3 regions of the Paenibacillus sp. J22P218 genome follow, and region 2 is predicted to be linked to each of the others. Evidence: a T-box and tRNA genes for the amino acid it is inferred to sense, from the RefSeq annotation. Region 2 holds a T-box; the other regions hold tRNA genes.
What was found. The T-box of region 2 lies ahead of leuS (leucine--tRNA ligase). A T-box ahead of a tRNA ligase gene usually reads a tRNA of that ligase, here a tRNA-Leu.

Region 1: it has a tRNA-Leu gene. The T-box ahead of leuS (leucine--tRNA ligase) is inferred to sense a tRNA for this amino acid. The anticodon was not compared.
Region 3: it has a tRNA-Leu gene. The T-box ahead of leuS (leucine--tRNA ligase) is inferred to sense a tRNA for this amino acid. The anticodon was not compared.

What each region holds. Positions count from the first base shown of each region.
Region 1 covers NZ_JBWDNL010000001.1:1,293,479-1,296,756, reverse strand. The annotation lists gene AC0YN0_RS05230 (sugar ABC transporter permease) at 1-584, shown strand, start outside; gene AC0YN0_RS05225 (Rrf2 family transcriptional regulator) at 647-1,078, opposite strand; gene AC0YN0_RS05220 (xanthine phosphoribosyltransferase) at 1,138-1,713, opposite strand; tRNA gene AC0YN0_RS05215 (tRNA-Leu) at 1,809-1,895, shown strand; gene AC0YN0_RS05210 (ADP-ribosylglycohydrolase family protein) at 1,943-3,278, opposite strand, start outside.
Region 2 covers NZ_JBWDNL010000002.1:639,303-642,580, forward strand. The annotation lists gene AC0YN0_RS11660 (CynX/NimT family MFS transporter) at 1-566, shown strand, start outside; gene AC0YN0_RS11665 (hypothetical protein) at 678-1,007, shown strand; gene AC0YN0_RS11670 (hypothetical protein) at 1,004-1,411, shown strand; T-box leader at 1,458-1,676, shown strand; gene leuS (leucine--tRNA ligase) at 1,778-3,278, shown strand, end outside.
Region 3 covers NZ_JBWDNL010000001.1:1,300,522-1,303,799, forward strand. The annotation lists gene AC0YN0_RS05245 (catalase) at 1-1,830, shown strand, start outside; tRNA gene AC0YN0_RS05250 (tRNA-Leu) at 1,968-2,054, opposite strand; gene AC0YN0_RS05255 (divergent polysaccharide deacetylase family protein) at 2,190-3,023, shown strand; gene AC0YN0_RS05260 (N-acetylmuramoyl-L-alanine amidase family protein) at 2,988-3,278, opposite strand, start outside.

The DNA.
Region 1 (3,278 bases), on a different contig from region 2:
GAACATTTCTTCTTCTTATCACCTCTTACGCCATCTCTCGCTTCCGGTTCGCCGGTCGCAAAACGACGCTTAAAATATTTCTTGTGCTGCAGATGTTTCCCGGCTTCATGGCGATGATCGCGATCTTCGTCCTATTGAATTCCATCGGCTTGCTGGACTCCCATTGGGCGCTCATTCTCGTCTACAGTACGGGCGCGATCATTACGAACGTTTTCGTGGCCAAAGGTTTTTTCGACACGATTCCGAAGAGCCTTGAGGATGCGGCCCGCATCGACGGCGCAAGCCATCTGAGAGTGTTCATGGGCATCATCGTTCCCTTATCAACACCGATGCTGACCTATGCCAGCCTCATGATCTTCAATGGCGCCTTCGTCGACTTCATCTTCGCCGATCTCATCCTCCGCACGGAGGAGCAGCGCACGCTTGCTGTCGGGTTGTATCGTATGGTCAGCCAGCGCAACTCGACGGAGTTCACGATGTTCGCTGCCGGCGCCGTCCTTGTCGCCGTGCCCGTGACGATGCTGTTCCTATTCTTGCAGCGTTTCTTAATTGAAGGGTTAACGGCAGGCGCTTCGAAAGGCTGAATGTGGACGAAAAAAGGAGGTGCCCCAAAAGCATACAGCTTTGGGCACCTCCTTTTGTACTCTTACTCGCTGCCTATTTTCTCAGCGACATCGCCTGCGATCTCGGCTAGCGTAATTTGGCCAAGCTTATTTTCCATCGCTTGCTGCGCTTCGTTGAAGGCTCTTTCCAGCGAGGTTTGAATGTTGCGCCCGACGCCGCAATTCGGATTCGGCTTCTCGTGAATCGCGAAAAGCTCATCCTGAATGGGACTTGTTACGGCCTGATATATATCGAGCAGCGTAATCTGATCGGTTGGCCTCGTAATGACGGCACCGGCTACGCCTGCATTCGTCGTGACGAGTCCGGCCTTGCTTAACATACCGATAATCCGGCGGATAACGACCGGATTCGTATTGACGCTTCCCGCAATCAGCTCCGAGGTCATCCGCTCGCCTTCGCTAACGTCCAATAACGTCATAATATGAACCGCTACCGCGAATCGATTACTAGTCACGTCCTCACCCTCTCGTCGTTACAATATGTAAGCATTATAGTTACACGAGACAGCGATTGTCAATGATCCGCGAACGTTACTTGACCGCCTTCGAGCGACTGAATTCTAGCAAGCGACTCCACCTGATAGCCAAGATCGATCAGCTTCTGTCTGCCTGGCTGGAATGTCTTCTCGATGACGATGCCGATCCCAACGACCTCTGCCTCCGCTTGCTTCACAATACCAGCCATGCCTAGTGCGGCGTCGCCATTAGCTAGAAAGTCGTCAATAATAAGCACGCGCTCCCCTGCCGAGAGAAACTTGCGCGAGACGGACACCTCGCTCACTTCCTGTTTCGTGAACGAATAGACGCTCTCCGTGTACAAATCGTCCTTCAGCGTTAACGATTTTCGTTTGCGCGCGAAGATCAGCGGTACATCCAGCTGCAAAGCAGCCATTACTGCAGGCGCAATGCCGGACGACTCCAGCGTCAATATTTTTGTAATGCGGCTGCCTTCGAAACGTTCGACGAACAGCTTGCCGACTTCCCACATCAATTGCGGATCAACCTGATGATTGAGGAAGGAATCCACCTTCAGTACATTTTCATTTAGGACGATGCCGTCCTGCATAATTTTTTGCTCCAGCTTGTTCAACGCCTGCTCCTCCACCTATCCTCTATTTTTCTAATCCAATACTTGACTATGTTCTATTATACATGATAAGATAAATCCCGTTGACACATTATTTTGCGGTCGTGGCGGAATTGGCAGACGCGCTAGATTCAGGTTCTAGTGGTGTAACAGCCGTGGAGGTTCGAGTCCTCTCGACCGCACCATAATCATCAAAGGCTACAGCTCATGAGCTGTAGCCTTTGTTCGTTTATTATTGACTCCGATACGCCTCATTGGCGCGAATAACCGCCACTGTCCGTTCCGCTAGCTTCGATATCGGCACGATCCCGAACCCATCGACACCGGAACGGATTTGATCCCGAAGGGGTTCGATCCACTTCTCCGGAAGACGAGAAGCCCCGTTTCGCATGCCAATGACAGAGCCCGCCGTAGCCCCGTTGCAATCCGTATCGAACCCGGCTGCAACGGCCTTTCCGATCGTAGACTCCAGCTCTCCTTCGCCGTACAGCAACGCGACGGTGACAACCATCGCATTCGAAATCGTATGACACCAATGATAGGGATGGGATTCATCGTATTTAACGTGAATCCGCTCAATAGCTTCTTCATAAGACAGGCCGTCGCTATGCCATTGCAGCACCTCGGCCAGCTCTGCAGCCAGCCTGCTGGTCGCCGGAATTTGCTCGAGTCCTGCCATGACGATGTCCTCCATCTTTTCCGTTACCGCCGCTGCAGCCAGCATGGCTGCGACCCACATCGCACCGTATATGCCGTTTTTCACATGGGAGACGGAAGCATCGCGCCATGCCGATTCGGCGGCCTTCTCCGGATTTCCGGGATACATATAACCGTAGAAGTCGGCCCTAATTTGGGCGCCGATCCACTCCCGGTACGCATTCCGATAGGAGGCGGAGGCAGGAGGGCCGACTAGATTAAGTAAATTGCGATATGCGATTCTTTCGGCCGTGCACGTACGCAGCGCCGGCAGCAGATTGAGCCAAGCTTCCGCAACGTCATCCGGCGTGAAATCGCAGCCGTATTTCTCCACGATGGCAAGGCCTAAGATCGTATAATTCAGATCATCGTCTTCTACCATATGCACTACGTTGTTGATCCAGCTCACGCGACGGTTTCCGTAGGAGCCGCCTTCATTAATAACGTCATATTTTGCGGCAATCAACGGATCGATATCGGACGAGATATAGTATCGAATCGGCGAATTGTCCGTTTCCCTGATCAAACCATCAATTCGTTCTCTTCGCCAACCCTCTATCGGATGGCCGAGCAGACATCCCGCCGAACGGCCGAGCCATGCCCCATATACCCGATCTTCCATATCGATGCCTTCAAAGGAAGCAGCCTGCTGCTCTATACGGATGCCTCGCTCCCGCCTCAGCGCGCGAATGCCTTCCAAATCCGACGGTTCTGAATACGGATAACCTTCGATAAGCGGCAGTCTGCCCATTGCGTCCAAATATTCGGCCGCCATTTGCTCGCGCAGCGGATCATTCGGATCCAAGCCGGACATTCTAGCGAACTGCTCCTCCAACTGCCCGCCAATCGCCTTGCCTTCATCTATCCCCTGC
Region 2 (3,278 bases):
GATCAGCGCTGGCTTGGCAAGTGACTCTGTTCATGGGGCTGCAATCATTCACGTTTTACGTTAATATTTCATGGCTTCCGGAGATATTGCATGATCGCGGCATGAGCCATAGCGGAGCAGGCTGGATGCTATTCATGCTCCAGATCGTCAGCCTTCCTGCGACGTTCATTGTTCCTATTCTCGCAGCCAAGAGGCGCAGTCAACGGCCGCTCGCCTTATTCTCGGCTATTCTGCTAATCATCTCCTATGTGGGGCTGTTAGCCGGACCGTCATCTTGGATTCCGCTATGGATTATGCTCTTAGGCATCTCTGGAGGCGCGGGCTTCAGCTTGGCAGTCATGTTCTTCGCACTTCGAACGTCCAATACGGAGCAATCGGCACAGCTATCGGGCATGGCGCAATCGATCGGTTATTTGCTGGCTGCGACCGGGCCGTTGCTATTCGGCTTGCTGCATGACGCGACGCATGGATGGTCGGCATCGTTATGGATGATATTGGCCGTTTCGATCTTGTTCGGGGCTGCTGGGTGGTATGCGGCTGCCGACAAAACCGTAAACTCGCAATAATTGGGATATTTCGGCAACTTTATGTAAAGCGAATCCGTTTAGTAGATTGCAGTCTAACTTTACAATGCGGAGGGATAAGCTGTGCTCTACCTAATCGGATGCGCCTTTATCGTGATAGGATTTGCGTTCGCAGCCAAAGCGGCATCTGTCAACTCGCCTTGGTCGAAAACGTTGCTTCTTGCGGTTCTTTTAAGCCTAATCGCGAACGTTTCCTTGGTTTCCACAATTGCCGCCAACGCTAATCCGGCAGCAAACGACGGCTTAAGTGTTCCAAATCGGATTGCTTATTGGATTATTGGCGAGGACGGATGGAGTATGGGGCTGTTTCAACGATTATTTGATCAGTCCATGTGGTGTACCTTGTGGCTTACGCTTATTTTCGCTGTTGTGTCGATAAGCGAGGCATTCGGCCGCAAGATGAGGGGAGTTGGCAGCGCATGATCGGAAAAAGTTACGTGTACGCGTTAGCCGCGGCATTTATGTCCTTGACCATTGGCGCTTGTTATATCGGCGATCTGTTTTTCGACTACAGCTTTCTTGGCATGGAAATGGGATCGGAGCGGGAGACCGTGCACCTATGGGGCTTTGTATCGATCGGACTTGGCGCTGTATTGCTCTCAATTGTTATGGTAACCATGGACAGCAATCGGCAAATGTTGAAGCAATGGATGGTTATCACCCTTTTCTTGCTGTGCTTTATTCAGCTTGCTCCGCTTTTCTTGTGGACGTTCGTCGTTCTTATAGGCGAATGGAATGCGGTATGGGTACTGCTAATCCATTTATTATTGTTGGTTATCCTTATCGGTAGCGTTAGGTATATGAGACGGACGCTTGTCGGATCTTGACACAGAGCATAACGATCTTTATAATCGAAAATAACTATTTTCATCCATAGAAGCGTTGAAGAGGAGCAGTACTTTCGCAAAGCAAGGCCTAGAGAGCCGGTGTAAGGGTGTAAGCCGGACCTGCTGCGGAACGAATCTCGCCTTGGAGCTGTGCGTTATTCAAACGCGCCGTCTGGCCTGCGATAAAGGCGACAAGTGAGCACAGGCAAAGCATGCCTGTCGCTAACTAGGGTGGTACCACGGGAGCTCAACTCTCGTCCCTAGCGTAATACGCTAGGGACGGGAGTTTTTTTATTGCAATCTAGGCCTAGCCTTGGATTGAGCGCTTAATCGTGAGTAAGTTTAACTTTGTAGGAGGAATAGATGATGAGTCAGGAGCAGCAATTTCACGGCTACAACCCGCTTGTTGTAGAACCGAAGTGGCAGCAATATTGGGATAAGAACAAGACGTTCCAAACGAAGGAAGAGCAAGGCAAACCTAAATTTTACGCACTCGACATGTTCCCGTATCCATCTGGAGCAGGCTTGCATGTAGGCCATCCCGAGGGTTATACCGCAACAGATATCGTATCCCGCTACAAGCGCATGCAGGGCTATAATGTCCTTCATCCGATGGGCTGGGACGCTTTCGGCTTGCCGGCCGAGCAGCACGCGCTCGATACAGGCCAGCATCCAAGAGACATTACGTTCAAAAATATCGACAACTTCCGCCGTCAAATCAAATCGTTGGGCTTTTCCTACGATTGGGATCGCGAGTTCAGCACGACGGACCCGGATTATTATAAATGGACGCAGTGGATTTTCATCCAATTGTACAACCGCGGACTTGCTTATGTAGCAGAGGTTCCGGTTAACTGGTGTCCGGCGCTTGGCACCGTTCTTGCTAACGAGGAAGTCATCGACGGCCTAAGCGAACGCGGCGGCCATCCGGTTATTCGCAAGCCGATGCGTCAATGGATTCTGAGAATTACCGAGTACGCGGAGCGTTTGCTTGAAGATCTGGAAGAGCTGGATTGGACGGAAAGCATTAAAGATATGCAGCGCAACTGGATCGGCAAGTCGACGGGCGCGGAAGTGACGTTCGCAATTGACGGCCATAACGATTCGCTAGTTGTGTTCACAACCCGTCCCGACACGCTGTTCGGCGCTACGTATTGCGTGCTTGCACCTGAGCATGAGCTGGTAGCTTCCATTACGACAGCCGATCAGAAGGCTGCTGTCGAAGCTTATCAAGACGCTGCTGCTCGCAAGAGCGATTTGGAACGTACAGATTTGGCGAAGGACAAGACAGGCGTATTCACTGGCGCTTATGCGATCAACCCGGTGAATGGAGCTAAGACGCCGATCTGGATTGCCGATTACGTGCTTGCAGGCTACGGCACGGGAGCAATTATGGCCGTACCTGGTCATGACGTACGCGACTGGGAGTTTGCGAAGCAGTTCGGATTGTCGATTATCGAGGTTGTTGAAGGCGGAGACGTGACGAAAGAGGCTTATGCTGGAGACGGCGCGCATGTTAACTCCGATTTCATTAACGGCCTGAACAATGAAGAGGCAATTGCCGCAATGATTAAGCATTTGCAAGAGACTGGCAAAGGCCAAGGGAAAGTGACTTATCGCCTGCGCGACTGGCTGTTCAGCCGTCAACGCTATTGGGGCGAGCCGATTCCGATTCTCCACTTGGAGGATGGAACGATGAAGCCTGTCCCTGAGGATCAGCTGCCGCTGCTGCTGCCTGATGTCGATGCGATCAAGCCGTCCGGAACGGGCGAATCGCCGCTGGCGAACGTCACTGAATGGGTCAATACCATTGATCCTGAGACGGGGCTGAATGCTCGCCGCGAGACGAACACGATGCCGCAATGGG
Region 3 (3,278 bases), on a different contig from region 2:
CTTGCGGAGTTCACGAAAGCCAAGTTCTTGACGGATACGTCGCTTCGCACGCCTCTGTTCGTCCGATTCTCTACCGTAGCAGGATCTCGCGGCTCAAGCGATACGGTGCGCGATGTGCGCGGTTTTGCGGTGAAATTTTATACAGAGGAAGGCAATTACGATCTTGTCGGCAACAATATGCCGGTGTTCTTCATTCAGGACGCGGTAAAGTTCCCCGACTTTATCCATGCCGTAAAGCCTGAGCCCCCCAATGAGATTCCTCAAGCCTCATCGGCTCATGATACATTCTGGGATTTCGTAGGCACGAATACGGAGACCGCCCATATGATTATGTGGGTTATGTCAGGAAGGGCGCTGCCTCGCAGCTTCCGTATGATGGAAGGGTTCGGCGTGCATACGTTCCGATTCATTAATGAGAAAGGAAAGTCTCACTTCGTCAAGTTCCATTGGAAGCCAAAGCTTGGCGTTCATTCGCTAGTGTGGGACGAGACGCAGAAGATCGCCGGCAAGGATCCGGACTTCAACCGCCGCGACTTGTGGAATGCGATCGAGCAGGGCAATTATCCCGAATTCGAGCTTGGCGTTCAAATACTGAAGGAAGAGGATGAGTTCAGCTTTGACTTCGATATATTGGACGCGACGAAGCTATGGCCGGAGGAGATCGTCCCCGTACGAATCGTTGGCAAAATGACGCTGAATCGGAATACGGACAATTTTTTCGCGGAAACAGAGCAGGTTGCCTTCCATGTCGGACATCTCGTACCCGGCATTGACTTTACGAACGATCCCTTGCTGCAAGGTCGGCTGTTCTCGTACACTGATACGCAGCTGCTTCGCCTAGGGGGACCGAACTTCGCGGAAATTCCGATCAACCGACCGATCGCGCCGGTACATAACAATCAACGGGACGGCATGCACCGGATGACGATTAATCCGGGACAGACGAGCTATCATAAGAATGGCCTAGCGAACAATGATCCAGCGCCAGTACCGCCAAGCGAAGGCGGCTACCGTCATTATGAGGAGAAGGTAGACGGGCGGAAGATCAAGGCAAGAAGCGATAGCTTTGAGGATCACTACAGCCAGGCGTCGATGTTCTGGCATAGCATGTCGCCGATCGAGCAAAACCAGATCGTAAACGCCTTCCGCTTCGAGCTTGGGAAAGTGATGTCCAAGCAGGTTAGGCAGCGAGTTGTGGATGTCTTCAGCCATGTGGCGGAGGAGCTAGCAGAGCGGATAGCCGAAGGCATCGGAGCGAATGCGACCAAGGGCGTTGCGACAGAGCCAACAGCCATTTCTCCTGCCCTTAGCATGATGACAAAGGCGAAGTCAGCTGCTACACGCAAGGTTGCGGTGATGCTCGGAACAGGTTACCATACGGCAGAGGTACAGGGGTTGTTGAAGGCGTTGACCGCGGCGAAAGTAACGGCGGACATTGTGAGCAAAACGCTCGCGCCCGTAAGCGGCAACGACGGCACGCTGATCGAGCCGCAGCAATCGCTGCTCACTGCAGCTTCCGTTCTGTACGACGCCGTCTATGTAGCTGGAGGAGCACAGGGCGTTGACGAGCTGCTAAGTGATATCGCTTCGGCAGGTTTCGTCCGCGAAGCGTTCCAGCATTATAAGACGATTGCTGCCGTAGGAGACGGTGTCCGGCTGCTAATTGCCGCCGGTGCGGCACATGAGGCAGGAAGCAACGGGGCGCAGCCGGCAGGCGTGTTGCTCAACGGCGAAGAGAGTGCCGATGCAGCGTTCTTTACATCGTTCATTGATGGGGTTGCACAGCATCGCCATTGGGATCGAGTATTGCAACCGCAACAGGTGAAGTAGATTAAGGCGTGAAGGACGACAAACAAAAGGGACATTCACCATAATGGCGTTTGTCCCTTTTGTATGCTTTTTCAAGAAAATAAAAAAGCCCGCAATCGCTGCTAGAGCAATATTGCGAGCTTGTTGATTATAAAAGTTGGTGCGGTCGAGAGGACTCGAACCTCCACGGCTGTTACACCACTAGAACCTGAATCTAGCGCGTCTGCCAATTCCGCCACGACCGCATGCCTTAATTACGTTTCTTATGTTAGCATGGCGTGCAGTCATGAGTCAACTGTTTGGTTAAAGTTATAATATTCAGCATATTTTTCTTCCTTTACACAAACAATGAAGTAAAAAAGCAGAATGGTGGAACAGTTATGTTGAAACAACGCAAGTACGGCATAAGTATACGTATACTTATAATCACTTTAGCCTTATGTTCATTAGCTTTCAGGCAAGCAAATGCGAGCGCATATCGAGTGGATTCCGAGACTTCAGATCCGCAAAAACGGTTGGTTGCTATCGTCATTGACGACTTCGGCAACGGGATGACAGGCACGGAGGAAATGATGAAGCTGCCGGTGAAGTTCACGACAGCCATCATGCCGTTCCTGCCTACGACGAAGCAGGATGCCGAGCAATCGCATAAGATGGGACATGATGTCATCGTCCATATGCCGATGGAGCCGAATAAAGGGCTTAAAAAATGGCTGGGTCCAGGCGCGCTCACGACTGATCTATCCGACGAAGAGGTTCGGAAGCGGGTGGAAGCGGCGATCGACGATGTGCCTTATGCAGTCGGCATGAACAATCATATGGGCTCGAAGGTGACGGCTGACGAGCGCATGATGCGTATTGTCCTTAGCGTCTGCAAGGAGCGCGGCTTGTTTTTCCTAGACAGCCGCACCACGTACAAGACGGTTGTTCCCAAGATTGCAGGAGAGCTAGGCGTACCACTCGTATCCAATGACGTGTTTTTGGACGATGTGTATACGGAACAGCATATTTCAAAGCAAATATCGCTGCTGCGCAAGCATATGGAATCACATACGATCGGCGTTACGATCGGTCATGTAGGCCCTTCGGGATTGAAGACGGCTTCCGTGCTCAAACATTCGATTCCACTCATGCAATCCGACGTGCAGTTCGTGAAGTTGTCCGCACTTGTGAGCGGCTCAGCGGGCGATCCATTTATATTGCCGAATCCCTGAAGCGACTGCTTCGGCGATTTCTTGCTGCTTGACCGGGTCGGTTAACATAACGCGATCCCTTTCGGAGCTGATGAAGCCCATCTCTACGATAACAGACGGCTGCTGAACGCGGCGCAGCAAATAGAAGGGCTTACCCTCGCGCGGCAAAAACTGAGTGTTTTGCTGTCTATTAAGCGCATCCTGTATACAGAACGCAAGCAGAGCGCTCTCGCCGCTAGTCTGATGCAGCACAAGCGGACCGTACTTGGACTTGTT